DNA from 3 places in the Shewanella vaxholmensis genome. Region 3 is predicted to be linked to each of the others. Evidence: predicted binding sites of a transcription regulator. Region 3 holds the regulator's gene; each other region holds the start of a gene.
The links. Region 3 encodes NrdR, which represses ribonucleotide reductase genes. Its sites were predicted from a motif close to AAACACNANATNTNGTGTTT; they were not measured.
Positions count from the first base shown of each region.

Region 1 (10,414 bases), on a different contig from region 3:
ATTTGCCGTCAAGGCCTTCGATAACCATGCCTTCGATTATTTGCTTAAACCGATAGATGCCGAGAGACTCAGTAAAACCCTCACTCGGGTGCGTAAAAATCTGACGCCTCAAATCATGGATCCCATTACCCCAAAGCGTCTGGAACATATTCCCTGTTACAGCGGCAATAAACTCAAGGTGATTGCCATCCAAGATGTGGAATATGTGTTCAGTGATTTGAGCGGCATCCATGTGGCCAGTACGAAAGGCAAAGTCCATACCCAATTGACCTTAAAAGTGTTTGAAGAAAAAACCCCACTGGTGCGCTGCCATCGGCAGTATTTGATTTCACCTAAGGCAATTGCCGAAATTGAGCTGTTAGACACGGGCGCCGAAGTCACCACCCACTCAGGGGATAAAGTGCCCGTCTCACGGCGTTATCTTAAGAGCCTTAAACAGCTGTTCGGCTTCCAATAACTCAAGCAAAAAGCCATCTTAGCGGGTATTTTTAGTCACAAGATGGCCAACAACACCCGCCGTTAACATACGATTGCAACCACTCAAGCCCACCTATTACCGCTCACCCTGCATTTTCGACCACTCATTGAGATTGCGAAGTTTTATATCAACAACTTGTTTACACTCGCCAGAACTCAAATGGGGAGATAACAAAAATGATGTGGTTCCTACTCTGTGTCGGTCTGCTGATCGGCGGCTACTTTATCTATGGCGCCTTTGTCGAGAAAGTCTTCGGCATTAACGCTAATCGTCAAACACCTGCTTTCGCTCAAACTGATGGCGTCGACTTTGTGCCTATGTCTAAGGGTAAAGTCTATTTAATTCAATTATTAAACATCGCAGGCGTAGGCCCAATCTTTGGTCCTATCTTAGGTGCCCTCTATGGTCCTGCGGCCATGTTGTGGATTGTGGTTGGCTGTATCTTTGCGGGTGCCGTGCATGACTACTTCTCTGGCATGTTGTCAGTACGCAACGGCGGCCAATCTGTGCCAAACCTTGCGGGTAAATATTTAGGAAAGAGTGCCAAACACTTCATGAACGTGTTTGCTATCGTGCTGTTATTGCTGGTTGGTGTGGTCTTTATCTCTGCGCCTGCAGGTTTACTGGGCAAGCTTACCGGTTGGGACGTCAGTATCTTTGTGGGCATTATCTTCGTCTACTACCTGATTGCAACTGTGGTGCCAGTCGATAAAATTATCGGTCGTCTGTACCCCTTCTTTGGCGCTTTACTGTTCTTCATGTCGTTCGGTCTGGCTTTCGCGATTATCCTATCAAGCGAGCACACCTTACTGCCTAACGTACAAGCGGGCGATTTCTTCCAAAACTTAAATCCAAATGACATGCCACTTTGGCCTGCGCTATTCATCACCATCGCCTGTGGCGCGGTATCAGGTTTCCATGCAACGCAATCACCATTAATGGCACGCTGCGTTGAAAACGAAACCAATGGTCGCTTCGTCTTCTTTGGCGCCATGATTGGCGAAGGCATTATTGCACTGCTTTGGTGTGCGATTGCATTATCATACTTCGGCGGTGTTGAAGGCTTAAGTGCGGGCATGTCAGGCAACCCTGCCAACGTGGTCTATGAGGCTTCTACTGGTCTGTTAGGCGCTGTCGGTGGCTTTATGGCTATCCTAGGTGTAATTATTCTGCCGATTACTTCAGGTGATACGGCTTTCCGATCTGCGCGTTTGATTCTGGCTGAATTTTTCAACATGCCACAAATCTCACTGCCAAAACGCTTAGTGTTAGCTCTCCCACTGTTTGTTATCGGCGGTATGTTGACTCAAGTGGATTTTGGTGTCATTTGGCGCTACTTCGGTGTGGCAAACCAAACCACCGCGGTATTAATGCTGTGGACGACTTCGGCTTACCTGTTACGCCATAACAAACTGCATTGGATTGCGACTATTCCAGCGATGTTTATGACCACAGTGGTCATCACCTTCCTGCTGAACTCGTCAACCTTAGGTGCAGGCTTACCGATGACGGTATCAACCATAGCAGGCGTGGTCACCACCTTAGTGATTACAGCGCTGTTGATTGTTAAAACCAAAGGTAAAGGTGAGATTGATTTACCGGTAGAAACTGAGCTTAAAGAAACAGTCAAAGACTCATAAAACAGTCCGAATGACCAAGCTAAAACAGGCGCTTTATTGCGCCTGTTTTGATCATACTGCTCCACCAATAACTGCAGACTCTGGTGTGAGCGAGCAAGGTATTCAAGCTTGACTCGATACCATTGCACACTGTATCAGGCATACAAAACTGCTATACTCCCGCCATAGCACACTGCAACATGCATAATATGAATCAATCGAATAACCCGCTCCACGGCATTAAACTGGAAACGATCATCACTTACTTAGTCGAGAAATACGGCTGGGAAGAATTAGGTGAGAGAATTAATATCCGCTGTTTTACCCACGATCCCAGCATCAAATCCAGTTTACGTTTTTTAAGAAAAACAGAGTGGGCACGGGATAAAGTCGAATATCTTTATTTAAAAGCCAACAAATTACCCTTACCGCCACCTAAAGCCGAAGCGAGTCAAACCGCTAAGAAGCCTGCGGCAAAAATCACAACTAAAAAAGCGACTCAAACTACGACAGACAAGCCAGCTAAAAGCGAGAAATCCAGCTCAGATGGCAAAGTAAACAGCCATATTTGGGGTAACAATTAATCCTAGACCGCTGCTGCCATAAAGCGTAAACAGCCCTAGAATCAGGGCTGTATTGTTATAATAAATCAATAACTCATCGTTTTTACTAACCTATTTGCACTGACCCACACCTTTAATTTAATTGTGGCTAATAGCGTTTACTAAGCGGCTGTGAGCCATGAGCAAGCACTCTTTTTGGCTGAGCGACAAAAAGTGACTTCAGTTTTCAAATTGATGGCCGATAGAAGTGGAGCATGATCCAAATTTGCATGAATGGAGTGTTAAATGAACATTAATGGAATAAACAGTAACGCAACTGGCTCAGGTTTCACCGCCGTATCAAGCGCATATATCGCAGCGACACCAGCCGCAATAAAAACCCCCACGGCGAATAGTGAGTCCACTGACTCACAAGATACCCAAGAGACAGTCTCCATTTCTAATGCGGGCCGCGCGGCTTTATCCAACGACTTCGGAGCCCCTTTAAGAGAGAAAGCCTTGGCTAAAAAAAATGAAACTGAAATCACAACAACAGAAGAGGAACCCCTAACGTTAATTGACGAACAAATCAAAAAGATAAAAGAGCAAATCAAAGAATTACAAGAGATGCTAGCCAAGCTTAAGGGAGATGACTCAGAAGCTGCAGATCAGCAACGTAAGATGCTGCAAGAACAAATAATGTTACTTAGTGGTCAAATCGCCACCTTGTTGGATAAAAAGATGCAAGATGCTAAAAAGTCAGATTAACTAAAGATAGTTTAGTTACCAAGCCTGTACAAAATCAACCGACAATTATTCACCCGCTTTGCTTAGATAGGAAAACTGAACATCAAACGCCAAATATTCAAGCCATCGCCACGCCGGTAGCTGAATCCAATACGATCAACACCCAGCAATTCGCCCCCAAGGGGCTTAGAAAATGCGAGGGAAAAACCGGCCTCATAGCTGCCAGAAACTATGGTGTCTTGCTCTATCTCGCTGATAAATCTGAGTTCATTGAAATACCAATAACCCACAGCAAAGACCCTTGGTTGCACCTGCAGATCCCGCCATTGCCAGCGCGGCGCTAATCCTAAATCCACGCCTGTTTGTAACACCGCAAATTGATCGGCAAACTTACCATAATGCTCACTGTACCCAGCGAAACGTAATCTCGACACCCACACCGCATCTTGCCCAGCTAGGGTAAAATCATACAAACTGCTGATCCCAGATGCGATAATGGCAACGTTATCGTTTTTATCGAAGTTTGTACCAAAGCCGATATCTAAATACCCTTCCATTCGAGTGTTTTCGCTCGCTTGCCAATGATGCTCAAAACCTGGGGTAATGGTCATAGTCCCTATCGATGACGGTAACTCACCTTCGGTGATATCTTTGGCTAAATAATCAAAAAATCCAAAGGAGATAGGTAAACGTAACCAAGTCTGGCTACCGCTGTCTTTCTTCAAATCAAAACTTAGCGGAATACTAACGACGGTCGCATTTTGGTTGGCGGCGCGATACACTCCAGTACCGAGATAACTTCCAAAGGCGTAAACAGAGTTGGGATTACTGCTCGACTCTATCGGATTGCTGCCATTGGCATTACTGCTCGGCGCATAACTGATAGAAACAGGAACGACAGGCACGCCAACATCATTTGCTTGAGACGCAGACGTAAATGTCGCAGATGCGAACGTATTTGCGGGGGATGTACTATTGGCGAAAACGTCAGAAACAATGCTCAGTAACACTAAGCAAATTAACGACAAACATAATGGCAACCGACTGAAAAAATGGCTCAATTGACTTAAACCTTACTCATTTCTGACTCAATCGGTCGACCCATCATAAATACAAAGCTACTTATTTTCATCCATAAAATGATATTCAGACATCATGTGTCCAAGCTCAGTGGATTTGGTCTTTAAGTAGGCTTCGTTGTAACGATTCTTACCAACTTGCAGCGGTACGCGTTCAACCACTTCGATGCCAAATTCCTTCATCGCTTTTACTTTGCGAGGATTATTGGTCATCAAGCGCACATGCTTCACGCCTATCTGTTCTAGCATAGGTTTGATCATGTCATATTTACGCATATCGGCCTCAAAACCTAACTGCTCGTTGGCCTCAACTGTGTTGGCACCTTTATCTTGCAACTCGTAGGCGCGTATTTTATTCAACAAACCAATGCCACGGCCTTCTTGGCGTAAATAGAGGATAAAGCCACTGCCCGTTTCCGCAATATTTTGCATGGCAGCTTGTAACTGAAAACCACAGTCACAACGCAAGCTAAATAAAGCATCGCCGGTTAAACACTCGGAATGAATACGGCCCAACACAGGTTCATCCGCACTGAGCGTACCGAATGTGAGCGCAACATGCTCTTTACCTGATTCGGTATCTTCAAAACCATGCATGGCAAACACGCCCCAAGGAGTGGGTAACTTTGACGTCGCGACATATTTTATCGACATACTTAACCTTAACGACAACTCTCATTCCATGAGACGAATAAGATCCCTAGAAACAAAACGAGGATTAGGCACTTAGCCAACTAAGCGCACTATTCTAAAGTGTTTTCGAACAATCCAGAAATACTTTAGTGTTTTAATCAACTAAACCAAACATGAATGTCTTTTCGATGGGCAGCACGAAGGAATGGATTAAAACGAAGCAGTGCATTAAATACAAGGAGCACAAACACGCGATCGACACTCGATCCCGTGCCAGTGACATCCAATCCCACATTAAAATTTTGCGGGAGCGTATCCAGTAACTTCCGTTAGCCCCATTTCACGGCCGATAGCCGTCATAGGGTGGATTACCACAAGCCCTTTCACAGACTTTTTCAGTTTGCCCATGTCTGCTTGTTCCGCTTTTGTCAAAGCACGATGGAAAGGCAAACCTTTGATATCTGACCCTTGCTTATTCAATAAGCGGGTTTGTTGGCCTTTCACACTGCCGATTTGCTTAGTGACCGCAGCGATTTCGCGTTTGAACTGGGCAATAATGACGTCATCGCCTCTTTGTTCAGCCGCAGCAAGTTTACGACGAAATTTATCTAATTTATCGTTAAGCTGCTGCAGTTCTTGCTTTAAATTCATTCTGTTACCTTAAATTACCTAAGTTAGCCACAGTAAAATCTTAGCCTGATTATGCTAGCGTCTGTGTCAAGGCCTGAGATTATAGCAGCAAGTTACAGATCCTCGTTACCGCTTTTATAACAAACGAATGATCTGATTGCTGCTACCGCGAAACACGAGACTCGGATCGGCAAGACTTTGTTCAAATTTTCCGTCCACCAGCACATCAATATAGGCCAACACGGCGCGCTGTTCATCACTCAACTCATCGAGCACATAACCTGTCCACAGCCAAATATCCTTCCCCTTACACTCAGCCTTGACTCGTTTGACGAGCGTCAAAATGGCACTGAGATTGACAGGCAATAAAGGATCTCCGCCCGAAAGCGATAAACCACGGCGCACAATCCGCTTATCATTAAGATCGGCAATAATCCTATCTTCCATCGTCCTATCAAATACATGCCCAGAACGGGGATCCCACGTGCTTTGGTTGTAACAACCGCGGCACTGGTGCTCACAGCCAGAGACAAACAAGGTCGCACGGGTACCTGGGCCATTGACCACATCGATAGGGAAATACTGATGGTAATTCATTGATGGTCACTCACAGTGCATTTCATCTTTTAACATTGGTACTTACCCCATGACACCATTGATGCCACGGAATAAGTCTAACAGGCAGAATAAGGTAATAATGTTACAAGTGTTTGATCCTACGTTTTACTTCTTCTTGCTTACCATAATTAAAGGGCCGCGCATCAGGGCTGCCTAAGTAACCGCACACACGGCGCGTGACTGACACTCGACTTGGCTCATGGTTGCCACACTTAGGGCAAGTGAATCCTTTGCTAGTACAGCTAAATTCGCCAGTAAAGCCACAGTCATAGCATTCGTCGATTGGCGTGTTCGTGCCATAGTAAGGCACGCGGCTATAGCTATAATCCCAAACGTTTTCAAGCGCTTCGAGATTATGCTGCATGTTGGGGTATTCGCCGTAACAAATAAAGCCGCCGTTCGCAATTGCGGGATATGGCTGTTCAAAATCAATTTTATCGTAGGGATTTACGCTTTTTTCCACATCGAGGTGGAAACTATTAGTGTAATAGCCCTTGTCCGTCACCCCTGTGACTAGGCCAAATTGCTTCGCATCCAGTTTACAAAAACGGCTGCAAAGACTCTCGCTTGGGGTGCTATACAGACTAAAGCCATAACCTGTTTCAGCCTTCCACGCATCCGTGGCGGCTTTAAGATAAGCCACAATAGCGACGGCTTTGTCCCTTAATTGTGCATCGTCAAATACATGGGTTTGGGTGCCATAGAGTGCATTCATGGTTTCATGCAGACCAATGTAACCGAGTGAAATCGATGCGCGACCATTTTTAAAAATTTGAGAGACATCTTCATCGGCGCGCAAACGCACACCACAGGCACCTTCCATATAGAGGATAGGTGCCACGCGGGCTTTAACGCCATTGAGTCGCTCGATACGCGTATCCAGCGCTTTACGGGCTAAGACTAATCTGTCATCTAAAAGACGATAAAACTCCGCCTCATCGCCCTTCGCTTCCAAGGCAATCCGCGGCAAGTTTAAGCTCACTACCCCAAGATTATTGCGCCCTTCATGCACGAGTTCGCCATTTTCCTCATAGGTGCCTAAAAAGCTGCGGCAACCCATTGGGGTTTTAAATGAACCTGTGACTTTCTCGACTTGCTCGTAGTTGAGAATGTCGGGATACATGCGCATAGTCGCGCATTTGAGCGCCATCTGTTTGACATCGTAATTGCAATCGCCCGCTTTATGATTAATGCCATCACGAATCGCAAACACTAACTTAGGGAAAACTGCCGTCTTACGGTTTTTACCTAATCCCGCCATCCGTACTTTGAGCATAGATTGCTGAATTAAGCGCGATTCCCACGAGGTGCCTAATCCAAAGCCAAAGGTCACGAACGGTGTTTGACCGTTGGCAGTGTGTAAAGTATTGACCTCATATTCCAAAGATTGAAATGCATCATGACATTCTTTTTCAGTTTGCGCCGTGGCGAAGGCTTTAGCGTCGGTAATCTTCCAATTCAGGGCAATTTGGTAATGTTTGTCGTAGCTCTTAGCGACAAATGGGGCTAACACCTCATCGATACGATTAATAGTTGTGCCGCCATAGATATGGCTCGCCACTTGGGCAATGATCTGTGCGGTCACTGCTGTCGCCGTTGAAATAGACTTTGGGGTTTCAATTTCGGCATTACCCATTTTAAAGCCATGGGTCAACATGCCAGCTAAATCAATCAACATGCAGTTAAACATCGGGAAAAACGGCGAGTAATCTAGGTCGTGGTAATGGATCTCGCCCGCCTCATGGGCAGCGACCACATCCTTAGGCAAGATATGACTCTTGGCATAATGTTTAGCAACTATGCCCGCGAGCAAATCCCGCTGAGTGGGAATAACTTTCGAATCTTTATTGGCATTTTCATTGAGTAAGGCCGCATTGCTTTGCTCGACTAAACCACGGATTTCGAGATTGAGTTTACTGGTCGCTTCACGGCACACATCTCTGTCGTGACGGTATTCGATATACACTCGCGCTAATGATTTATACGGCCCTTCCATCAACAAGTTTTCAACCGCATCCTGCAAATGATGGATATCAACTTCGGTTAAGGTCGCGACACTTTGACTGATACACGCTGCCACTGTCGCTGCATAGTCGCCATCCTCTATTCCAACTGAGTTTGCAGCGGCATTCACTGCATCCCTTATCCTTGTTTCATCAAAAGGTGTGCGGCAACCATCACGCTTAATTACGACTGGCATTGTTCAGTTCCTCTCCATCTCGCCTAAAAATTAACACTACATCTAGTGATTTTAAAAGAATAAAACACAATATGTAGAGCATTAGGCTACAACGACGATGAAGCGTCCATGATCCAGATCATAGTTTTTAGGAAGAAATAAAAGAACAAACCAGAACTGCAGCTAGGTCCAATTATCTGAAAATTGCGCCTTGACCTGCTGATTAAACCCAGCTAGTTGATGCCTGAAATCAGTGATGATCAAGCACCATAACTCAAGATTAACGCTTAGCGAGTGCGAGATAACTACTGAGTTGGCCCGATGCCGACTGATGCGAGCCCATAGACGAAGCGAGTTGCATCATAGATTTAAGCCCCTGCCATTGCTGCTTTTGGGTATCCGTTAGTGGTGGCTCGGAATTTAAATAATCCGTTAATTGACCAAGGACTTTGGTGGCTTTTTGAGCGAGCACTGGCGACTGAGCATCATCCATATTGGTCAAAACGTTTTTTGCATCGACCAAGGTATTTATCAGGGGGTTGTTCGGTGATTTTTTGGCTAATGATTTGAGTTCATCATCTAAGAAATCTTGCAGCGACTGCTTGCTCGGCGTGGTTGTGCTCGGAACTGTAATACCGTTTTTCGATAAACGGTCGAGTTGCACGTCCGATAAAATGCCGTCTTTTTGTAAACGTGACACTAATGCGGGAATATCGGCGACACCAAATTTGCCATCAGCAAAAAAATCCTTCGCCATCGACTGAATTTTCTGTGCACGTTGCGCCCGTGGCGACAGCGCTATCTCATCGGCTCTACCAGTGTCGGGTTTAGCGGCATCCGTCTGAGTTTTCTTGGTCTCAGTGGTCGCATCGGTTTTAGCCGTACTCGTCTTTTGGCTATTGGCACCATAGGCATCGGCGATACTGGTACTGCTGCGATTAAGATTGAAGGCATTTAAAATAGAATTCATCGTCAAAAATTCGGCGTCTAAGACTCAATGACGGTTTTAAAGCAAAAACTAAGCCAATCAAGTATTAATCTGTGCAGAGCCTGAATTCTCGGGTAGCGAACAGCACCCGTAGGTTTATCTCTAGGACTGTAAATCTTCAATAAGGGCAAGACATTGCCGCCTCAGTAAATCGAGTGCCTCGGCATCCATCTGCACTTTATTTAGTAAGGTTTGCTTCAAAGCTAGGGCTTCATGCTTAATCGCCTCTCCCTGAGCCGTCAGAGTGATCAATTTTTTCCGCTCATCTTCAACGCAGGCCAAACGCGTGATCAAGCCTTTTACCTCTAACCGCTTAACGATAGGCGTTAGCGTCCCCATATCGAGCTTAGTCGCCATTGATAACTGGGTTTGGCTACAGCCATTTTGACGCCACAGGGTTTGCATCACCAGATATTGAGGAAAAGTTAACTCGTATGCCTCGAGTAAAGGCCGATAAGCGCGCACTAAGGCATTGCTCGCAGAATATAACGCGAAGCACACATTATCAGATAAACACAGTGCATCCCTTGGCGCTAGGCTTTGTGACTCTGGGTTTTGTAGCTCTGGGTTTTGACTCTGCTCTGTAGATCCGAGCTCTGGGTGAGATAAACAATTTTGCACGTTTAAGCGCCTGTCATTCAAACATAGCGCTATCTTATCCGATCCGCCCAATTGCATCTAGTTTGCGCGCAAAATATTTGCATTGTGCCATGAAGCCACGTACAGTTGACGCAGTTAGTTTGCGCACAAACAAAAGGTCAATTTTCTATGAGTAGCACTATTACCCAAACCCGTGAAATCCATTTAGCCAGTCGCCCTGAAGGCATGCCTACGGCAGAGAACTTTGCTTTAGTAAATAAACCCTTATCACCGCTCGCCGATGGCCAAGTGTTGATAAAAA
Region 1 is NZ_JAUOEV010000005.1:139,077-149,490, reverse strand. Features, by position in the region: gene btsR (two-component system response regulator BtsR) at 1-457, shown strand, start outside; gene Q4Q46_RS06910 (carbon starvation CstA family protein) at 655-2,118, shown strand; gene Q4Q46_RS06905 (VF530 family protein) at 2,298-2,681, shown strand; gene Q4Q46_RS06900 (FlxA-like family protein) at 2,946-3,407, shown strand; gene Q4Q46_RS06895 (hypothetical protein) at 3,470-4,447, opposite strand; gene ribA (GTP cyclohydrolase II) at 4,505-5,119, opposite strand; gene Q4Q46_RS06885 (YibL family ribosome-associated protein) at 5,393-5,749, opposite strand; gene nrdG (anaerobic ribonucleoside-triphosphate reductase-activating protein) at 5,864-6,325, opposite strand; gene nrdD (anaerobic ribonucleoside-triphosphate reductase) at 6,429-8,546, opposite strand; gene Q4Q46_RS06870 (hypothetical protein) at 8,806-9,495, opposite strand; gene Q4Q46_RS06865 (MarR family winged helix-turn-helix transcriptional regulator) at 9,616-10,134, opposite strand; gene Q4Q46_RS06860 (NADP-dependent oxidoreductase) at 10,282-10,414, shown strand, end outside.
Region 1: the regulator NrdR is predicted to act here: its motif matches at 8,578-8,597, upstream of nrdD (anaerobic ribonucleoside-triphosphate reductase).

Region 2 (10,414 bases), on a different contig from region 3:
CTAACTGAAAATGGCGCTACAGGCTAAACACAATTGTAAAGGATTTTGACTAATGGCCTCGATCCAACGGTTGAGCTTAGATTTGACTCAAGGTATGCTGATTTAAATCACTTGTTTTAAAAGGATGTTTGAATGTCGTTTCCCCATTTATTAGAACCCTTAGATCTGGGATTTACCCAGCTCAAAAACCGCGTGCTTATGGGCTCAATGCACACAGGTTTGGAAGAAGAAAAGGGCGGATTTGAGAAACTGGCAGCGTTCTACAAAGAACGCGCTCTGGGCGGCGTGGGTTTGATTGTAACGGGCGGTATTTCCCCCAATCTTCGCGGCCGCCTTACGCCCCATGCCTGTCAGCTGAGTTTTCCTTGGCAAGTCGGTAAGCATCGCGTGGTCACGCAGGCTGTACATGAGGCCGGCGGTAAGATCTGCATGCAAATTTTGCATGCGGGCCGCTACGGTTATCATCCTTTTTCCCAAGCACCGAGCAAAATTAAATCACCCATTACACCTTTTACGCCGTCTGCTATGTCTAGTCGCCAAGTGCGCTCGACCATTAAGGATTACGCCAGCTCAGCCGCTCTTGCCAAGAAAGCCGGTTACGATGGCGTTGAGGTGATGGGATCTGAAGGCTATTTGATCAATCAGTTTGTCAGTGCGCGCACCAACACCCGCACCGATGAATGGGGTGGTGCGTTTGAAAAGCGGGCGCAATTCCCGATTGAGATTGTTAACGCGATACGGGCAAAAGTCGGTAAAGACTTCATCATTATCTTCCGTTTATCTATGCTCGATCTGGTGGATAACGGCTCAACTTGGGATGAAGTGGTGCAGCTCGCCCAGTGGTTAGAGCAAGCTGGCGTGTCCATTCTAAATACCGGCATCGGCTGGCATGAAGCGCGCGTACCGACCATTGCGACGAGTGTGCCCCGCGGCGCTTTTGCGTGGGTAACTGAAAAGCTCAAACAATCTGTCTCTGTACCTTTAATTGCGACTAACCGCATTAATACCCCTGAAATCGGCGAGCAGATTATTGCTTCTGGTCAAGCTGACATGGTGTCGATGGCAAGGCCTTTTCTCGCCGATCCTGAGTTTGTCAATAAAGCTGCGGCGAACACACCAGAGCTGATTAACACTTGTATTGGCTGTAACCAAGCATGTCTTGATCATACTTTTTCCCTCAAGCGCGCAACCTGTTTAGTGAATCCTCGTGCCTGTTATGAGACTGAAATCAACTTCTTACCCACAGCCAATAAAAAGCGTATTGCGGTGATGGGCGCAGGTCCTGCGGGCATGGCATTTTCTGTTTATGCCGCCATGCGAGGCCATGATGTTGTCTTGTTTGAAGCGAAATCCGAGGTGGGTGGACAGTTTAATCTCGCCCGTAAAATCCCTGGAAAGGAAGAGTTTAACGAGACTATCCGTTACTTCATCAATCAAATTAAGCTGCATAAGGTGGAGCTGAGATTAAACACTCGCCTCGATGCCAGCGTATTGGCGACCGAAAAATTTGATGAAGTAGTGATAGCGTCAGGTGTTGTGCCGCGTGATTTAGTCTTACCCGGCTTTGATGACCCACGGGTGGTCGATTATCAAAAAGTGCTCTCGGGTGAAGTGACTGTCGGTAATACAGTAGCCTTGATTGGTGCTGGCGGTATCGGATTTGATATGGCGCATTACTTATGTGAGCGCCAATCTAGCACCTTGGACCCAGATAAATGGCTGCAACAGTGGGGCATAGATAAAACTTACCAGCATGCAGGCGGCCTAACTGAACCTCATTCCGACAATACTGATCATCGTAAGGTGTTTTTACTGCAACGTAAAACGTCGAAGATGGGCAAGGGCTTAGGTAAAACTACCGGCTGGATCCACCGTCTTGTGCTTAAGCAACATGATGTGAAGATGAAAACGGGCGTGAGTTACGACAAGTTTGATGATGCAGGACTGCATATTCGCGTGGGTGAAACCGCTGAAGTGCTGGCCGTCGATAACGTCGTTTTGTGTGCTGGGCAAGAATCGAATCGCACGTTAGTGGATGAGATGAAAGCGACGGGCCTGCCTGTGCATTTAATTGGCGGTGTCGATGTCGCCGCAGAACTTGATGCTAAACGGGCGATTCGCCAAGGTGCCGAACTGGCGATGCGTTTATAGAAAGTCGATAAGCCTTACGTTTTAAGCGTTAAGTATTCAATTTTAGATCCTGAAAGCCTGAACCTGTGTTCAGGCTTTTTTGTTTTAGTTTGTTTTAGGTTTTTTAGTGTGAATGTATTGAAAATAGAGGGAAGGGAAAATAGTGGGTTTTAAAACGTTTGGTATCTAATGGCGCGGATTGAATAAGGCTGTATTGAAAGGGGCTGTTTGTCTTAAAGCTACTCTTTGTTTAAAAGCTCATTTTTGTTTTAAAGCGATTTTGGGTTTTAACGCCACATCTTGTTTAAAGCAGCTTATTGAACAATCGAGTTTTGCCGTTATGAGTCTTCAAACACTGCCTGTTTTTGCGTGCGTGTGTCACTTGCTACATTTTGTGTTTGCTTTGGCTTAGCCAAACTGGCTTTATTCTGATGAGATTGACACGCATAGGTGACCACAGCTGTCCCTTCAGGTGATAGATCCAGCTCTAAATCTTCGATTGGTACACAGCAGCAGGGCAAACATTCATCATGTTTGAGTTCGGCTAAGGGTTCGTTTAAGTAGCTGACTTTTCCGCTGATGACGCGAGTTTTGCAGGCACCGCAGAAACCGTTGCGACATTCTGAGAAGATTTTGACTTTTTTGGCTTCGAGCGCTTGCAACAAGGTGCCTTGTTGCTCGGTAAAGAGCAACACAGGTTGACCTTGAAGGCGCACAATTGGCGCCTTCGCGAACAGATTTTGTGGCCGTTTTTTCGATGTCACTGTTGTAATGCCATTATTAACGTCACTGTTGAGCGTCTTAGAGATCGAAGTCGAGGAATTCATCGCCATCAACCGCTGAGTCGATTTGACCGACAAGGTATGAAGACACTTCCACTTCCTGAGGCGCGACTTGCACTGCATCGCTTTCTAACCAGTTTTTCATCCAAGGTAATGGATTGGTTATTTCAGGATAAGGTTGCGGCAGGTTCACCGACTTCATCCGTTGGTTCGTAATAAACTCAACGTATTGGCAGAGGATCTGTTCATTCAAACCTATCATAGAGCCGTCTTTGAACAGGTATTTTGCCCATTCTTTCTCTTGCTCTGCGGCCTTGAAGAATAAATCGAAGGCTTCCTGTTGGCATTCTGCAGCAATTTCACCCATTTCTGGATCGTCTTTACCGCCTTGCATGATGCTTAAAATATGCTGAGTGCTGTTTAAGTGCAGTGCTTCATCACGGGCAATCAGGCGAATGATTTTCGCGTTACCTTCCATTAGCTTACGTTCAGCAAAGGCAAATGAGCAGGCAAAGCTAACATAGAAACGAATCGCTTCTAGGGCGTTGACTGACATCATGCACAGGTACAAGGCTTTTTTCAGGGTACGAGTGTTGACTATGACTTCTTTGCCATCGATAACATGGGTACCCGCGCCGAGTAGATGGAACACTTGAGTCAGTTGGATCAAGTGATCGTAGTAAGCGGCGATATCGGTCGCACGGCTTAATATTTCTTTGTTCACGACGATATCGTCGAAGATCACTGAAGGATCGTTAACGATATTGCGAATAATATGGGTGTATGAGCGCGAGTGAATCGTCTCAGAGAAAGACCAAGTCTCAATCCAAGTCTCTAGTTCAGGTAGCGACACCAGTGGTAAAAAGGCCACATTGGGTGAGCGACCTTGAATCGAGTCGAGTAAGGTTTGGTATTTCAGGTTAGAAATAAAGATGTGTTTTTCATGATCGGGCAATGCACCGTAGTCAATTTTATCGCGACTGACGTCTACTTCTTCCGGGCGCCAAAAGAAAGATAACTGCTTTTCTATCAGTTTTTCGAACACTTCATATTTTTGTTGATCGTAACGAGCCACGTTGACCGATTGACCTAAAAACATAGGTTCACGGGTGGCATCGTTGGGTGTTTGACAGAAGGTAGAGTAGGCCATGGTGCTATTTTCCAATGGATAGGGATCCACTCAATCGGGATCCCTATACTTTTTATTTGTAAGAGCCGCGTTAACGTTAAAGACTAGATTTTACACGCGCCGCCGGCGCAACCGTCATCTTCTTTCTCTAAATTGGTGATGTCATCGTGTGAATCCGATGCACCATCGCGAGTGTTATGGTAGTAAAGCGTTTTCACACCTAACTTGTAAGCATTGAGCAAATCTTTCAGCAGGGTTTGCATCGGTACTTTACGGCCTTCAAAACGTGAAGGATCGTAGTTAGTGTTGGCTGAAATCGCTTGGTCAACGAACTTCTGCATGATGCCCACTAGCTGTAAGTAACCATCATTACTTGGCATTTTCCATAGTAATTCATAGCTATCTTTCAGCGTATCGAAATCAGGTACCACTTGTTTTAGCTGACCGTCTTTGCTCGATTTCACGCTGATAAGGCCACGCGGTGGTTCGATACCATTGGTCGCATTGGAGATTTGCGACGAGGTTTCTGATGGCATTAATGCCGACAGCGTCGAGTTACGCAGGCCATATTGCTTGATATCGCTACGCAGTGATTCCCAGTCTAAGTGCAATGGTTCGGCACAAATTTTATCTAGGTCACGTTTATAAGTATCGATTGGCAAAATACCTTGAGCGTACGTGGTCTCGTGGAATAACGGACACGCACCTTGCTCTTTGGCTAAGTTCATCGAGGCTTTCAGTAAATAAAACTGAATGGCTTCAAAGGTTCTGTGGGTCAGATCGTTCGCGCTGCCATCGGAATACTTCATGCCATTTTTCGCTAAGTAGTTAGCGAAGTTAATTACGCCTATACCTAAGGTACGGCGATTCATCGAGGCAAGTTGTGCTGCCTTGATAGGATAATCTTGATAATCCAGCAGATTATCCAGTGCGCGTACCGCGAGGTCGGCTAATGGCTCAATATCAGATAATTCTTTGATTGAACCTAAGTTGAGTGCTGACAGCGTACAAAGCGCGATTTCACCATTAGGATCATCGATGTTGTTCAATGGTTTTGTCGGCAGGGCGATTTCAAGACACAGGTTAGATTGTCTGATCGGCGCGACTTTAGAATCGAACGGGCTATGGGTGTTGCAGTGATCCACGTTCTGAATGTAGATACGGCCGGTTGAGGCGCGCTCTTGCATCATCAGTGAAAACAGCTCAACTGCCTTTATAGTTTTCTTACGAATACTGCTGTCTTGCTCGTATTGCACATATAAACGTTCGAATTCGTTTTGATCTTCAAAGAACGCATCGTACAAACCAGGTACATCTGATGGGCTAAACAGGCTGATGTTTTCGCCCTTGATCAGACGTTGATACATGACTTTGTTCAACTGCACACCGTAGTCTAAGTGACGGATACGGTTATCTTCAACGCCGCGGTTATTTTTCAATACCAGCAGAGATTCGACTTCTAAGTGCCAAATCGGGTAGAACAGGGTCGCAGCACCGCCACGCACGCCGCCTTGAGAACAAGACTTAACTGCGGTTTGGAAATACTTATAGAAAGGTAAACAACCTGTGTGGAAGGCTTCACCACCACGGATTGGGCTACCTAAGGCGCGAATACGACCGGCGTTAATACCGATACCCGCACGTTGACTGACGTATTTCACTATCGACGAAGCTGTCGCGTTGATTGAATCTAAGCTGTCACCACATTCGATCAGTACACAAGAGCTGAACTGACGTGTTGGCGTGCGCACCCCAGCCATGATTGGCGTTGGCAGCGAAATCTTAAAGGTCGATACCGCGTCATAGAAATCTTTAACGTATTTCAGGCGCGTTTCTTTTGGATAACGGGCAAACAAACAGGCCGCGACCAAAATGTAGAGGAACTGCGCGCTCTCGTAGATTTCGTGTGTCACACGGTTTTGAACTAAATATTTGCCTTCAAGCTGCTTTACCGCTGCGTAAGAGAAGTCCATATCGCGCCAATGGTCGATATAGGTATCCATCACGTCGAGTTCTTCGCGGCTGTAATCCTGCAGAATGTGCATGTCATACTTGCCAAGCTCAACTAACTTAGTCACGTGAGTATACAGTGCTGGCGGCTCGAATTGACCGAAGGCCTTCTTACGCAAATGAAACACCGCTAAACGGGCGGCGAGGAACTGATAGTCCGGTGATTCTGGAGAAATTAAATCCGCCGCTGCTTTGATAATGGTTTCATGGATGGCTTCGGTTGGGATGCCATCGAAAAACTGTAGGTGCGAGCGAAGTTCAACTTCAGAAACAGAAACGTTTTTTAATCCCTTGGCTGCCCAAGTAATTACGCGGTGTATTTTTTCGAGATCGATATTCTCACGATCGCCACAGCGTTTTGTGACTGTCATAGTGCTATTCATTTGGAGATAGGCCTTGGTTCTTATATCTATTTAGGTGAGCAAGTTCACCGTACGTATCCTTGTAAAACAATCAATAACCGTCCCTTAAATACAGCTGACTGGTGGAAAATAAGTCAATTAAGCGGCGAACTTCTAGTGTGTCTGATTGCTACCTATACACAAGATATGGTGTTTTAAATTATCTGGGATACAAGATAGTGAGGTTTGCCCCTATTTGCAAGTCTGAATTCAGGGGACATCTTGTGGATAAGTTGAGGATAAGCCTTAGCGTTAGTAACGACTAACCTTGAAGCTCAATTTCAGGTTAGCATGTCGCACTCATGGGGGATTTTTAGGCGATCTTTTCTTTAGATCGCGATCGCGCACAAGTGCCGATCTTTTATCCGCCGACCTTTCGCAGCCTGATTTTATTCGCAGGTAAAAAATCAAGCAAACACACATATGTGCGTCTGCATAGTCACTTTAGTAAAAGGTGTATCTTCGAGTGCAAAAGTGAAGTTTGTTAACCATTTTATGGGCGAGTTTTCAGGCGAATGCGTCGGCTAATGCCTGATGTAACTCAGTAGGGCTGGCAAAGTGCGCGTAGGCAGGCCACTGCGATGGCTTGTCGTTGACCCCCAGATAACCCCATAGGGCAACGCCACCTAACATGCCCGCTGCCTTGGCTGCGAGCAAATCTCGCTCAGCATCCCCAAGATACAAAATGTGCTCTGGAGCGCAGTTCAGTTGCTGAGCCCCTAATAACATAGGTGCTGTGTGGGGTTTTGGGTGTTTGGTCGAATCACCACTGATAATCACTGGCATACGCAAGTGTAAATTCAGTTTTCGCAATAAGGGACGGGTAAAGCGCGCTGGCTTATTGGTGATCACCCCAAACGGCAGCTGCATTAACTCGAGCCAGTCGAGTAATGCTGCAATACCTGCGAATAGCGCACAGTGATCGCCATTAATGCGCTGATAGTGGGCGAGCAGCCCTTGTTGAACTTGAGTGCGAAGATCATTCGCTGCATTGGGTATCGCCGCATCGACTAAGGCAAAACTGCCGTGGGATGCGGCGTAGCGCATGGCCGCTAACGGCTGCGCGGCGATGCCGACGTCTTGAAGACTTAAATTAAGGGCCTGCACCAGATCCGGCGCGGTATCGGCTAAGGTGCCGTCGAGATCGAACAGTACGCCTTTGATCTGTGCCAGACTCATATTAATCAACCTTACGCGTCGCTATCATGTAATTGACATCAACTTTAGGCGTGTATTTAAAAATGCCCGTCAGCGGGTTGTAGCTGATGCCTAATGCATCGGTACAGATCAGATCGGTATTGTCCACAAGTTCAATCAATTCCGAAGGCTTAATGAATTTTTTATGCTCATGGGTACCAACTGGCAGCATCTTCAGTAAATATTCTGCGCCCAGAATCGTGTGCACATAGGATTTAATGTTGCGGTTGATGGTGGAGAAAAACACAAAGCCACCGGGTTTAACCATGTCACAGCAAGCCTTGATCACAGATTGTGGATCGGGCACATGCTCCAGCATTTCCATACAGGTCACCACATCGTAATAGGCTTGATGATCTTGGCTGTGGGTCTCGGCGGTATTTTTTACATAATTAATGCTTACGCCGGTTTCGAGGGCATGTAGGCGGGCGACTTCTAAGGGCTCATCACCCATGTCAAGACCATCAACCTCGGCACCGATACGGGCCATGCTTTCAGATAAAATCCCGCCACCGCAACCAACGTCGAGCACTTTCTTACCGAAAATGCCGCCAGCAGTTTGATCGATATAATTTAAGCGCAGCGGGTTTAATAGATGCAGCGGCTTAAATTCACCGTTGAGATCCCACCACGTTTCGGCCATACGTTCAAACTTTGCGATTTCCTGTGGGTCCACATTGGTATTCTGATGCATGCTATTACCTGAAGTAGCTGTATTGTGCGGCTATTATAACGACTATGTTTGATAAACAAAGTGTTCGACTGAGCTAAGCCCTTGTGGTTGAGTGAATTTTCAGCAGTTTTCTGCTTTTATGTTAATTGTTGTGCTCCGTATCGACCTTTTACTTTATCCCTTTGACGATTTTTTCTCATCCTAAGCCACGAATTTCAACGCTTGTTTATCGCTCAAACGACCAAATTGACAGTGTTTTCATCTATTAAGCCACCAGACTCTCAATTCGATAATGATAGGTCTGGCGACATTAAATAACTGTGTTAGAATGCCAAATCACGTTTTTGGGCTAGGCAATGATACGGATTATACGTTGTCGGCTATTTTTCAGGGGAACGAGCAGTTTATGACTGATCTGGCATCATCTATTTCGCCAATTAATATCGAAGACGAACTAAAGAATTCGTACCTTGATTACGCCATGAGCGTTATCGTGGGACGTGCATTACCAGACGTGCGCGACGGCTTAAAGCCGGTTCATCGCCGCGTTCTGTTTGCCATGAGTGAATTGAAGAACGATTGGAACAAGCCTTACAAAAAATCTGCCCGTGTGGTCGGTGACGTCATCGGTAAATATCATCCCCATGGTGATTCTGCTGTTTATGACACTATCGTCCGTATGGCCCAGCCATTCTCACTGCGTTACACCTTAGTAGACGGCCAAGGTAACTTCGGTTCGGTCGACGGTGACTCAGCGGCGGCAATGCGTTATACCGAAATCCGTATGGATAAGTTAGCGCATCAATTACTCGCCGATCTTGAAAAAGAGACAGTGGATTTCGTCCCTAACTACGACGGCACTGAACAAATTCCCGCCGTACTACCCACACGCGTACCTAACCTGTTAATTAACGGTTCATCGGGTATTGCGGTCGGTATGGCAACCAACATCCCACCACACAACCTAACGGAAGTCGTGAAAGGCTGTTTGGCACTGATTGAAGAACCTTCACTGTCAATTGAACAGTTGATGGAATACATTCCTGGTCCGGATTTCCCAACTGCGGCAATTATCAATGGCCGTAAAGGCATTATTGATGCCTATAAAACCGGCCGTGGCCGCGCGATCATGCGTGCACTGGCGGATGTGGAAACCGAAGATAATGGCCGTGAACGCATTATCGTCACTGAAATCCCGTATCAAGTGAACAAAGCCCGTTTAATCGAGAAGATTGCCGAGCTGGTTAAAGATAAAAAACTTGAAGGGATCAGCGGTCTACGCGACGAGTCTGATAAAGACGGTATGCGTATCGTTATCGAAATCAAGCGCGGTGAAGTGGGCGAGGTGGTATTAAACAACCTGTATGCTCAAACGCAAATGCAGTGTTCTTTCGGGATTAACATGGTGGCCCTGACCAATGGTCAGCCTAAACTGTTTAACCTTAAAGAAATGCTCGAATGCTTTATTCTGCATCGCCGTGAAGTGGTAACGCGCCGTACCGTATTCGAACTGCGTAAAGCCCGTGAACGCGCCCATATTTTGGAAGCCTTAGCGGTTGCTCTGGCTAACATCGACCCGATTATTGCACTGATCAAAGCCTCACCCACGCCTGCGGATGCCAAAGTGAAATTGGTGGAGCAAGGTTGGGAATTAGGCCACGTTCAAGGCATGCTGGAAAAAGCGGGGGACGACGCCGCACGCCCTGAGTGGTTAGAGCCACAATATGGCATCCGCGACGGTCAATACTTCCTGACTGAGCAACAAGCTCAGGCGATTCTGGAACTGCGTTTACACCGTTTAACTGGTCTTGAACACGATAAGATCATCGCCGAATACGAAGAACTGCTCGAATTTATTGCGGGGCTACTGTTTATTCTGCGTAGCCCTGAGCGTTTGATGGAAGTCATCAAGGAAGAGTTAGAACTCATTCTTGAAGAATACGGTGATGCACGCCGTACCGTGATCAATGCTAACGAAGTCGATATGAGTCTTGAAGATCTTATCAACGAAGAAGACGTTGTGGTGACACTGTCGCATTTAGGTTATGCCAAGTATCAACCGTTAACCGATTACCAAGCTCAGCGCCGTGGT
Region 2 is NZ_JAUOEV010000014.1:82,281-92,694, reverse strand. Features, by position in the region: gene Q4Q46_RS13305 (oxidoreductase) at 133-2,151, shown strand; gene yfaE (class I ribonucleotide reductase maintenance protein YfaE) at 2,469-2,894, opposite strand; gene nrdB (class Ia ribonucleoside-diphosphate reductase subunit beta) at 2,932-4,062, opposite strand; gene nrdA (class 1a ribonucleoside-diphosphate reductase subunit alpha) at 4,146-6,434, opposite strand; gene Q4Q46_RS13285 (HAD family hydrolase) at 6,960-7,631, opposite strand; gene ubiG (bifunctional 2-polyprenyl-6-hydroxyphenol methylase/3-demethylubiquinol 3-O-methyltransferase UbiG) at 7,633-8,343, opposite strand; gene gyrA (DNA gyrase subunit A) at 8,729-10,414, shown strand, end outside.
Region 2: the regulator NrdR is predicted to act here: its motif matches at 6,589-6,608, upstream of nrdA (class 1a ribonucleoside-diphosphate reductase subunit alpha).

Region 3 (10,414 bases):
CTAAGGCTTTGTAACCTAAGGCTGCAGGAGGCATATCGGGGAAGAAATGGACATTTTCGACTAAGGTGTCACAGGAGATAGCAATCGACTTGTTTTCTGCGGGTTGCACTAAAGCGCAATCGTCACCGATGCCAAGCTTCACATCACGGCGAGTGGGGCCGCGGTTGCTAAAATAACATTCAATTAATTGGAATTCTTTCACTGTACAGTTTGGCACGACTTACATCGGCCACCTTTGTTAGCAATGAAAAACGGTATCCTAAGATACCGTTTGTCTTTATTACTTGCGTGCAACCAGTTTGTCGAGCAGTCCGTTCACAAACTTATGACTCTCGTCCGCACCGAAAGCTTTTGCCAACTCAATCGCTTCGTTAATCGCGACCTTGTATGGCACATCTTTACGGAAAGTCAGCTCATAGGTCGCTAAACGAACTATGGCTTTCTCTACTGGAGACACTTCATCAATCGGGCGTTCCAGATGCGGGATGATCAGCTCATCCAATTGGGTTTTCTTCGTTGCAACGCCTGAAAATAGCTCACGAAAATAAGCTACATCAACACCGTCGAGGCTTTGTTCAGTTAAAAACTCATGCTCGACATCGGCAATATTATTCCCGCTTAGTTGCCATGAATAGATGGCTTGAACGGCTAAACGGCGGGCCTTGCGGCGCTCAGAAGGCTTCATTATTTTTCCTACTATAACAACTGTTGTTCAAGTTCTTGCAGAACATTGACCATTTCAAGCAGACTTAAAGCAGCTTCGCCGCCTTTGTTACCCGCTTTGGTACCTGAACGTTCAATAGCTTGTTCAATGGTATCTGTGGTCAAAACACCGAAAGCAACAGGCAGATCAAATTCTAAAGCAACTTGAGCTAGACCTTTATTACATTCGCCTGCAACAAAATCAAAATGAGGAGTACCACCACGGATCACCGCACCTAATGCGATAATACCGTCGAATTTACCACTGGCAGCTACGCGACGCGCAGCTAGCGGCAACTCAACCGCACCTGGTACACGGACAACAGTGATATTGTCGTCGCTGACTTGGCCAAAACGTTTCAGCGTGTCAAGTGCACCTTCAAGCAAGCTCTCAACTAAAAAGCTGTTGAAACGCGAAATTACAATCGCAACTTTGGCATTTTTCGCTTCGATATTACCTTGAACTACGTTCATTATCTTACCTAATTTAGCTAAAGCACCCAGCTCGGGGCGAAAAGTGGCGACATGATATCACAGCCAATTGCCCAGAGCCCTATGCAAATTATCAGAAATTGTTAATTTTACTTCAGTGTAACTTTGGGTTTTAGTCCGCCACATACTCAGTCACTTCAAGGCCAAAGCCCGAAAGTGAATGGTAACGTTTAGGCGAGCTGAGCAGGCGCATCTTAGTCACGCCAAGGCTAGCGAGGATTTGCGAACCCACCCCCACACGGCGCGACGTCCCCTGCCATTTTGCAGAAGCAGGCGCTTGGCCTTGATCTTCGGCTTCAAAGGCTTTCACCTTAGAGAGGATTTCACAGGGATGTTCTTGATTCCCTAGTAAAACCAATACGCCACCTTCTGCAGAAATACGCTCCATCGCCTTTTCGAGTGGCCAGCTGCGTTGCTGATCGCGCTCTGAATGGAGTAAATCGTTGAAGGTGTTTTGCAGATGCACGCGCACCAAACAATCGCTCTTCACCTCACCTTTGACTAAGGCAAAATGCAGTTGATTGTCGATAGTGTCTCTGAAAGTCACCATATCGAACTCGCCGAAACGGGTCGGTAGTTTGCATTTAGCTTCACGCACAACCGTGGTTTCTTTGGTGTTGCGATACTCGATCAATGCCGCGATAGTGCCGATTTTGATACCGTGCAACTCGGAGAAAATCTCTAAATCTGGGCGGCGTGCCATAGTGCCGTCTTCGTTCAAAATCTCAACGATAACGCCCGATGGCTCAAGTCCCGCAAGACGGGCTAAATCACAACCAGCTTCAGTGTGGCCTGCGCGGGTTAATACGCCGCCGTCCTGTGCCATTAACGGGAAGATATGCCCAGGTTGCACTAAATCAGACGCTTTAGCCTCTTTAGCCACGGCCGCTTTTACCGTTACCGCGCGGTCGTGGGCCGAAATACCGGTAGTCACGCCTTCGGCTGCTTCAATAGAAACCGTAAAGTTAGTCGAGAACTGGGCGTTGTTATTCGTCACCATTAAGGGCAGATTTAACTGCTGACAACGGGCTTTGGTCATGGTCTGGCAAATGAGTCCACGGCCATATTTCGCCATAAAGTTAATCGCTTCTGGCGTTACCATTTCGGCCGCCATGATCAAATCACCTTCGTTTTCTCTGTCTTCGTCATCCATCAAAATAACCATTTTGCCTTGACGAATATCTTCGATGATCTCTTCTATACTGTGCAGCGCCATTGTAGGACCTTATGATTTTGCTGTTGTTATGAAATTCTATACCTTAGCAGTACGATTACCAGTGCACTAACGCACAAAGCCGGCACGGGCTAACATTTCCATGGTGACACCACCGCTCTTGCTGTCTTTGCCATCATAATTCATCAAGCGTTCAAGATAACGGGCGATTAAATCCACTTCGATATTCACCTTATCGCCCGCTTGCAGGTCGATTAACGTGGTTTCACCTGCGGTATGCGGCACTATGGTCAGGCGGAATCGACTACCGTCCACTTCGTTAACCGTCAAACTCACGCCATCAATGGTGATGGAACCTTTATGGGCAATGTAACGCCCAAGCTCTGCGGGTGCGGCTAACCAAAACTCGATAGCTTGACCACGCACTAGGCGTTGCTCAACCATAGCTATACCGTCAACATGGCCGCTGACCATGTGTCCGCCTAAGCGTGTGGTTGGGGTGACGGCTTTTTCAAGATTCACCTTAGTGCCCACTTTGTAGTGAGCAAAACCGGTGAGACTCACGGTTTCGGCAGAGACATCAGCCACATAACCGTCGGCTAATTGCTGCACAACCGTTAAGCACACACCGTTGGTGGCAATACTGTCGCCTAAACGCACATCGTTTAAATCCAGTTTGCCGCTCGCCACGGTAAGACGAATATCATCGCCTTTACGCTCCAGTTTGCGCAGGGTGCCAACGGCTTCAATAATCCCAGTAAACATGGTTAACTCACTTAATTAAATAAAGAAGTAATAAGGCATAAGACTCAAGGTTAAACGGTTATCTTGCTCCAATTCGATTTAGATAAAGAGGTATCAAGCATAACGCTCAAAGTTAAACGGGTATCTAGCCCTAATTTGCGCTCATCTACCAAAATTAGTGCAGGAATGTGTGCCATGGTTTGATAATCGGGCAATTGCAGCAGATTACGCCCATACCCACCGAGGATTTTCATCGCTTGGTACAGCACTAACTCATCGGCAAGCCCCTGCGCTAAAAATGCGCCCGCTAAGGTTGCACCCGCTTCCACCAGCACGTGATTACAGCTTTGGCCTAAATAGCTTAATAGTTCAGGCAATGAGACGCGACCTGCAATTGCTGGTAATACTAGGCAACTCACATGGGAGGGCAATTGTGCTTGAAACTCTGCGGAATAAGCCACGGTCGAGACCAAGAGTATGGGCGATACGATAGCCAAGCAGGCGGCCGATAACGGCAAACGGGCGCGACTGTCGAGTATCACTCTTAATGGCTGCAGTAATTGCGCCTCGGTTACACTGTCTTTTAAGCTGCCAAGTTCCTGATAACGCACATTGAGTGAGGGGTCGTCCGCCAATATGGTTTCAATTCCCGTGACCAGTGCACAAGAACGTAAACGTAATCGCTGCACGTCGCGGCGAGATTCTGGACCAGTTATCCATTTAGACACACCGTTAGACAGCGCGGTTTTACCATCGAGACTGGCAGCCAATTTGACAGTGACTCTGGGTAAACCTGATTCCATACGCTTCATAAAGCCTAAATTCAAGGCATAGGCTTCATCGCGATGTAATCCCACATCCACTTCAATACCGGCATCGCGCAGCATTTGAATGCCACGACCACCTACTTGCGGATTTGGATCTTCAACCGCCACCACCACACGCTTAACGCCAATATTGATCAGTGCCAAGGCACAGGGTGGCGTGCGGCCATAATGGCTACAGGGCTCTAAGGTGACATAGGCCGTTGCGCCGCGGGCGTGTTCGCCAGCCATACGTAACGCATGCACTTCGGCGTGGGGCTCACCCGCTTTTTGATGATAACCTTCGCCAATGATTTGGTTATCTTTAACGATAACGCAGCCCACACTGGGATTGGGTCTAGTGGTGTAAAATCCTTTGCGCGCCAATTGAATCGCGCGGCTCATCATTTGGGTATCGAGTACGGACCAACTTATGTTCAAGCTCATGTTCAACCCTGTTGTTAAAGGTTTCGGCTTTCACCAGTCTTGCAAATCTGTTTTTAAAACCTGTCTTGCAGAAGCTATTAATCAAAAGCCTCTTTTAAAGCTAGCGCAACCAAACACCGATAGACTAGCCACAAAAATCGAATAACTACTTTTGCAGCTTGGCGATGGCTTCGCCAAATTCAGACACGTCTTCAAAGGCGCGGTACACAGAAGCGAAACGTATGTAGGCGACTTTATCTAGGCTCATCAATTGCTCCATCATTAAGTTACCCACCATTTCTGATGGCACTTCTCGCTCGCCAGTGGCGCGTAGGGTCGATTTGATTTTACTGAGTGCTTGCTCGATTTCATCCATAGACACAGGGCGTTTTTCAACGGCGCGCAACATGCCACCTTGGAGTTTTTCTTCATCGAAGGGTTGGCGTGAACCATCGCGCTTGATCACCCTAGGCATGACTAATTCGGCGCCTTCGAAGGTGGTAAATCTTTCATGGCATTCGGTGCATTCTCGGCGACGGCGCACTTGATGGCCTTCCGCCACTAATCGAGAATCGATGACTTTAGTATCTGTAGCGCTGCAAAATGGACAATGCATTGAGCCTCCTGCCAGTGAATGACGTAAAGCCGTTGGCTTTACTATGTTATCTAAGGTTAGCCTGTTTGGTTTAAGTCTAAGATTTTAGCAATAAAAATGGCCGCTTAATGCGGCCATGGGATTTTATCCTATTTATGGGCTGAGGTTAACTACCGGATGTTAAGTACCTAATGTAAGTAACTGATGTAAGTACCTCATGTAAGTACCTAGTCAGCAAGCGATCACTCTCAGCCAGTCATCTACTTAAGCACATACGTACTTAAATTAGCCGTAAACAGGGAAACGTGCGCACAGTGCCAATACTTGGCCTTTAACACGCTCAATCACGGCAGGATTGTTAGCATCATCAAGGATGTCACAAATCCAGCCAGTCAGCTCTTTCGATTCCGCTTCTTTAAAACCGCGGCGCGTAATCGCTGGCGTACCGATACGCACACCTGAGGTCACAAAAGGTGAACGTGGATCGTTTGGCACTGAGTTTTTGTTCACGGTAATGTTAGCGCTACCTAAGGCGGCATCGGCTTCTTTACCCGTTAAGTCACGACCAATCAGGTCAACTAGCATTAAGTGGTTGCTGGTTCCGCCAGAGACGATTTTGTAACCGCGCTCAAGGAACACTTCAACCATTGCTTTAGCGTTGTTAACCACTTGCTGTTGGTACACTTTAAATTCTGGCTCTAGGGCTTCTTTGAACGCCACCGCTTTACCTGCGATAACGTGCATTAATGGGCCACCTTGACCGCCAGGGAATACTGCAGAGTTCAACTTTTTGTACAAGTCTTCATCATCAGCAGCAGACAGGATCACGCCACCACGGGGACCGGCTAAGGTTTTGTGGGTCGTAGATGTCACAACATGTGCGTGTGGTACTGGGTTTGGATAAACGCCCGCAGCAATAAGACCGGCAACGTGTGCCATATCGACAAATAAATAAGCACCGATTTTGTCTGCGATTTCACGCATTTTTGCCCAATCAACGATACCTGAGTAGGCAGAGAAACCGCCGATCATCATCTTAGGCTTGTGTTCTAAGGCAATACGTTCCATCTCGTCGTAGTCAATTTTGCCAGACTCGTCGATACCGTAAGGAATGATGTTGTACAGTTTGCCAGAGAAGTTAACCGGTGAACCGTGGGTCAAGTGACCACCATGAGCTAAGTTCATACCCAGTACGGTATCGCCAGGTTTTAACAATGCCATGTAAACAGCGCTGTTTGCCTGTGAACCTGAATGAGGTTGTACGTTAGCGTAAGTTGCGCCAAACAATTCTTTAGCACGTTCAATCGCTAAGGTTTCAACTACGTCCACATACTCACAACCACCGTAGTAACGCTTACCTGGATAGCCTTCAGCGTACTTATTGGTTAACTGTGAACCTTGCGCTTCCATCACGCGTGGACTGGTGTAGTTTTCAGAAGCAATCAGCTCAATATGCTCTTCTTGACGCAGAGTTTCGTTCTGAATTGCGTTAAACAGTTCCGGATCATAATCTGCGATATTCATATCTTTTTTCAGCATTGCTTACTCCAGCTGCCAATTCTTATAGGTAGGGTTGCGCGGTATTCTACTCGGAACGCGACCACAATCCCAGTATTTGAAACATGAAATTCCTAGCGTTTTAGCTTGAACTTGGCTCAATGTCGAGTTGAGTTCGGCGTGCAATCGAGTAGAATTAGCCGCATCATTAGTCACTTAAGATAGAGAAAAATGGCTCAGTTTGTTTACAGCATGCTGCGGGTGGGAAAAATTGTTCCGCCTAAGAAGCAGATCCTTAAAGATATTTCTTTAAGCTTTTTCCCCGGCGCCAAAATTGGTGTACTCGGCCTTAACGGTTCAGGTAAGTCGACACTACTGCGTATTATGGCGGGTATCGACACCGAAATTGAAGGTGAAGCGCGCCCAATGCCGGGATTGAAAATCGGTTACCTACCGCAGGAACCTAAACTCGATCCAACTCAAACCGTGCGTGAAGCGATTGAAGAAGCCGTCTCTGAGGCAAAAAATGCCCTAACTCGCCTCGATGCCGTTTATGCAGCCTACGCCGAGCCGGATGCAGATTTCGACGCCCTTGCCAAAGAGCAAGGTGAACTCGAAGCCATTATCCAAGCCCAGGATGCGCATAACTTAGATCATATCCTTGAGCGCGCAGCTAACGCCCTGCGTCTGCCGGATTGGGATGAAAAAATCGAAGTGTTATCCGGTGGTGAACGTCGCCGCGTAGCGATTTGTCGTTTGCTGCTTGAAAAGCCAGAAATGCTGTTACTGGACGAACCAACCAACCACTTGGATGCTGAATCTGTGGCGTGGCTTGAGCACTTTTTGCAGGAATATGCCGGTACTGTGGTCGCGATTACCCATGACAGATACTTCCTCGACAATGCCGCTGGCTGGATTTTAGAACTCGACCGCGGTGAAGGTATTCCGTGGGAAGGTAACTATTCTTCATGGCTTGAGCAGAAAGACGCCCGTCTGAAACAAGAATCTGCCACCGAAAGTGCTCGCCAAAAAACCATTGCCAAGGAATTGGAATGGGTACGCCAAGGTGCGAAAGGCCGTCAGTCTAAGGGCAAAGCCCGTATGGCACGCTTTGAAGAACTGAACACTAACGATTACCAAAAACGTAACGAAACCAACGAGCTGTTTATTCCGCCCGGACCACGTTTAGGTGACAAGGTTATTGAAGTAAATAACCTGACCAAGTCTTACGGTGACCGCGTACTCATCGACAACCTGTCGTTCTCTGTGCCTAAGGGCGCGATCGTCGGTATTATCGGTGCCAACGGCGCGGGTAAATCAACCCTGTTCCGCATGTTATCCGGCGCTGAAACGCCAGACAGCGGCACGATTGAACTGGGTGATACAGTGCAATTGGCATCAGTTGAGCAGTTCCGCGATTCGATGAATGATAAGAACACCATTTGGGAAGAAATCTCCGGTGGTCAAGACATCATGCGTATCAACAACATGGAAATCCCGAGCCGCGCCTATGTGGGCCGCTTTAACTTCCGTGGTGGCGATCAGCAAAAAGTCATCGGTACTTTATCTGGTGGTGAACGTAACCGAGTGCATTTAGCCAAACTGCTGCAAGCAGGCGGTAACGTCTTACTCCTCGACGAACCCACCAACGACTTAGACGTTGAAACCCTGCGCGCACTGGAAGAAGCGATTCTGGAATTCCCAGGTTGCGCTATGGTGATTTCGCATGACCGTTGGTTCCTCGACCGTATCGCGACCCACATTCTGGATTACCGTGACGAAGGCCAAGTGAACTTCTACGAAGGTAACTACACAGAATACTCGGCATGGTTGAAAAACACCTATGGCGCCGATGTGGTTGAGCCACACCGCTTGAAATACAAGCGCATGATTAAGTAGTCAAACGCATAATTAATTAAGCCAAAAAGGAGCTCAGGTCGAAGGATCTGCGCTCCTTTTTATTGGATGCTTTTTATGGGGAAGTTTTTATGAATAGTTTTTATGAATAGTTTTCTGTACTCGCTTTATCGACTCGTTTTTATTGGATGCTGTCGAATAGTTCCGATAAAACGACTCAGCTTTTCAAACTGGCAAAATAAGCCACCAGCATGTCCATCATCACCCTGAGTGCAGGCTGCATATGTTTGCGGGATTGATACACGCCATACACTCCCAGTGACTGCGGCATGAACTCAGTTAACAAAGGCACTAACTGACCCGAATCTAAATAGGGTTTCGCCGCCCATAGTGGCTGCATTGCAATCCCCTCACCTGCCAGCGTGGCATTGAGCACCACCATGGAATCATTGGCACTAAAATTACCATTCACAGGCACATTAAACGCCTGGCCTTGGTTTAACTTAGGATCAGAGTTCAGCGCCTGAGCCTGTTTCGCAGCCACATCGGCTTGATAAAACCGCCACATCACATCGCCAAAGTAGGAATAGGTTAAGCAATTATGCTGGGTCAAATCTTCGGGATGCAGCACGGCGGCACGCGCGGCAAGATAACTCGGTGCAGCGCACACCACAGATTCACATTCCCCCAAGCGCCTTGCGATAAGATTGGGATCGAGTTCATTGGTGATGCGAATCGCCAGATCAATCCGCTCGGCGACCAGATCGACAGTTTGGCTACTCACGTGGATATTCACACTCGCCTGCGGATAACTGGCTAAGTATTGGTGCACCACGGGCGCTAAAATCTGATGCGCCAAAAACTGGGAGCAGCTAATGCGCAATAATCCGCGCGGAATCGCCACCGAAGCATGACTCACCGCTGGCACTTCGTTCGCCAGTTCGAGCAGTCGATGGCAGTAATCCAGCACTTGCTCACCCGCTGGCGTTAAGCTGAGGCTACGCGTCGAACGATGCAACAATCTAGCACCGGACCATTCTTCCATTTCGCTCAAGTAACGGGTCACCATAGAACGCGACATATCTAAAGCATTAGCTGCGCTGATCATGCTGCCGCGCTCGACAATAGTGACAAACACTTTAGCCGCTTCGAGTCTATCCATGATTTATCTCCACTCACGTTCAATCAATAACGTTTAATCACTCACTTTCAATCACTCGAAGGCTCACTCACATACTCGCGCCCCACATGAATAATAACTAAGAGTACATCCGGCCATTCGTCCGATTAATGCAACAAACATGGGCAGATACTCGCATTTATCTATTGATTACTGCAACCTATACTTAACTCACTTTTTGCAGCAGCTGCAAATCAATGAATGCTAAATCGAACCTTTTTACTCTTTCATCCTGTGACTATAAGTGAGCCAAAAATGAACACATCGACCTATGCTATACGCAACACAGTTAACGCCACATTGAAGGCCTCGTCTAAAATCAGTCTAGCCGCTACCTTGCTGCTAGCGGGACTCGGTGTGGTCAATGCGGCACCATTGCAAGTGAGCCATTTTAATCCGGGCGAAAACAGCATCTTTGCCGTGTCATCGAGCTTTATCAGCGGCGAACACGAAATGATGTTAGTCGATGCGCAATTTCAAAATAACGATGCCCAAACCTTGGTTGATACGATTAAGGCCAGCGGTAAAAAGCTGACTCAGGTATATATCAGCCATAGTGACCCTGACTTTTATTTCGGCTTAGCCGTGATTAAAAAGAATTTCCCCGATGCACAAATTGTCGCGACTCAAACCACAGTCGATGCCATTAAAGCCTCAATGGAAGGCAAGCTCGCCTACTGGGGTCCGATTTTAAAGGACAATGCGCCAAGTGAATTAGTGTTACCTAAGGCGATTCACAGCGACACTTTCACCATCGACGGTGAGCAAGTGATTATCGAAGGTTTTAATGATAAACATCCTAAACACACTTTCCTGTGGGTACCATCGGCAAAAACCATTACAGGTGGCGTAGAAGTATTTGATAACACGCATGTTTGGATGGCTGACACTCAAACTACCGCAGAGCGTCAGGAATGGTTAACTCATTTAGATGCGATGGAAAA
Region 3 is NZ_JAUOEV010000028.1:16,263-26,676, forward strand. Features, by position in the region: gene thiL (thiamine-phosphate kinase) at 1-202, opposite strand, end outside; gene nusB (transcription antitermination factor NusB) at 281-685, opposite strand; gene ribH (6,7-dimethyl-8-ribityllumazine synthase) at 697-1,176, opposite strand; gene ribBA (bifunctional 3,4-dihydroxy-2-butanone-4-phosphate synthase/GTP cyclohydrolase II) at 1,307-2,410, opposite strand; gene Q4Q46_RS19185 (riboflavin synthase) at 2,477-3,133, opposite strand; gene ribD (bifunctional diaminohydroxyphosphoribosylaminopyrimidine deaminase/5-amino-6-(5-phosphoribosylamino)uracil reductase RibD) at 3,184-4,362, opposite strand; gene nrdR (transcriptional regulator NrdR) at 4,508-4,957, opposite strand; gene glyA (serine hydroxymethyltransferase) at 5,222-6,475, opposite strand; gene ettA (energy-dependent translational throttle protein EttA) at 6,665-8,332, shown strand; gene Q4Q46_RS19210 (LysR family transcriptional regulator) at 8,508-9,452, opposite strand; gene Q4Q46_RS19215 (MBL fold metallo-hydrolase) at 9,726-10,414, shown strand, end outside.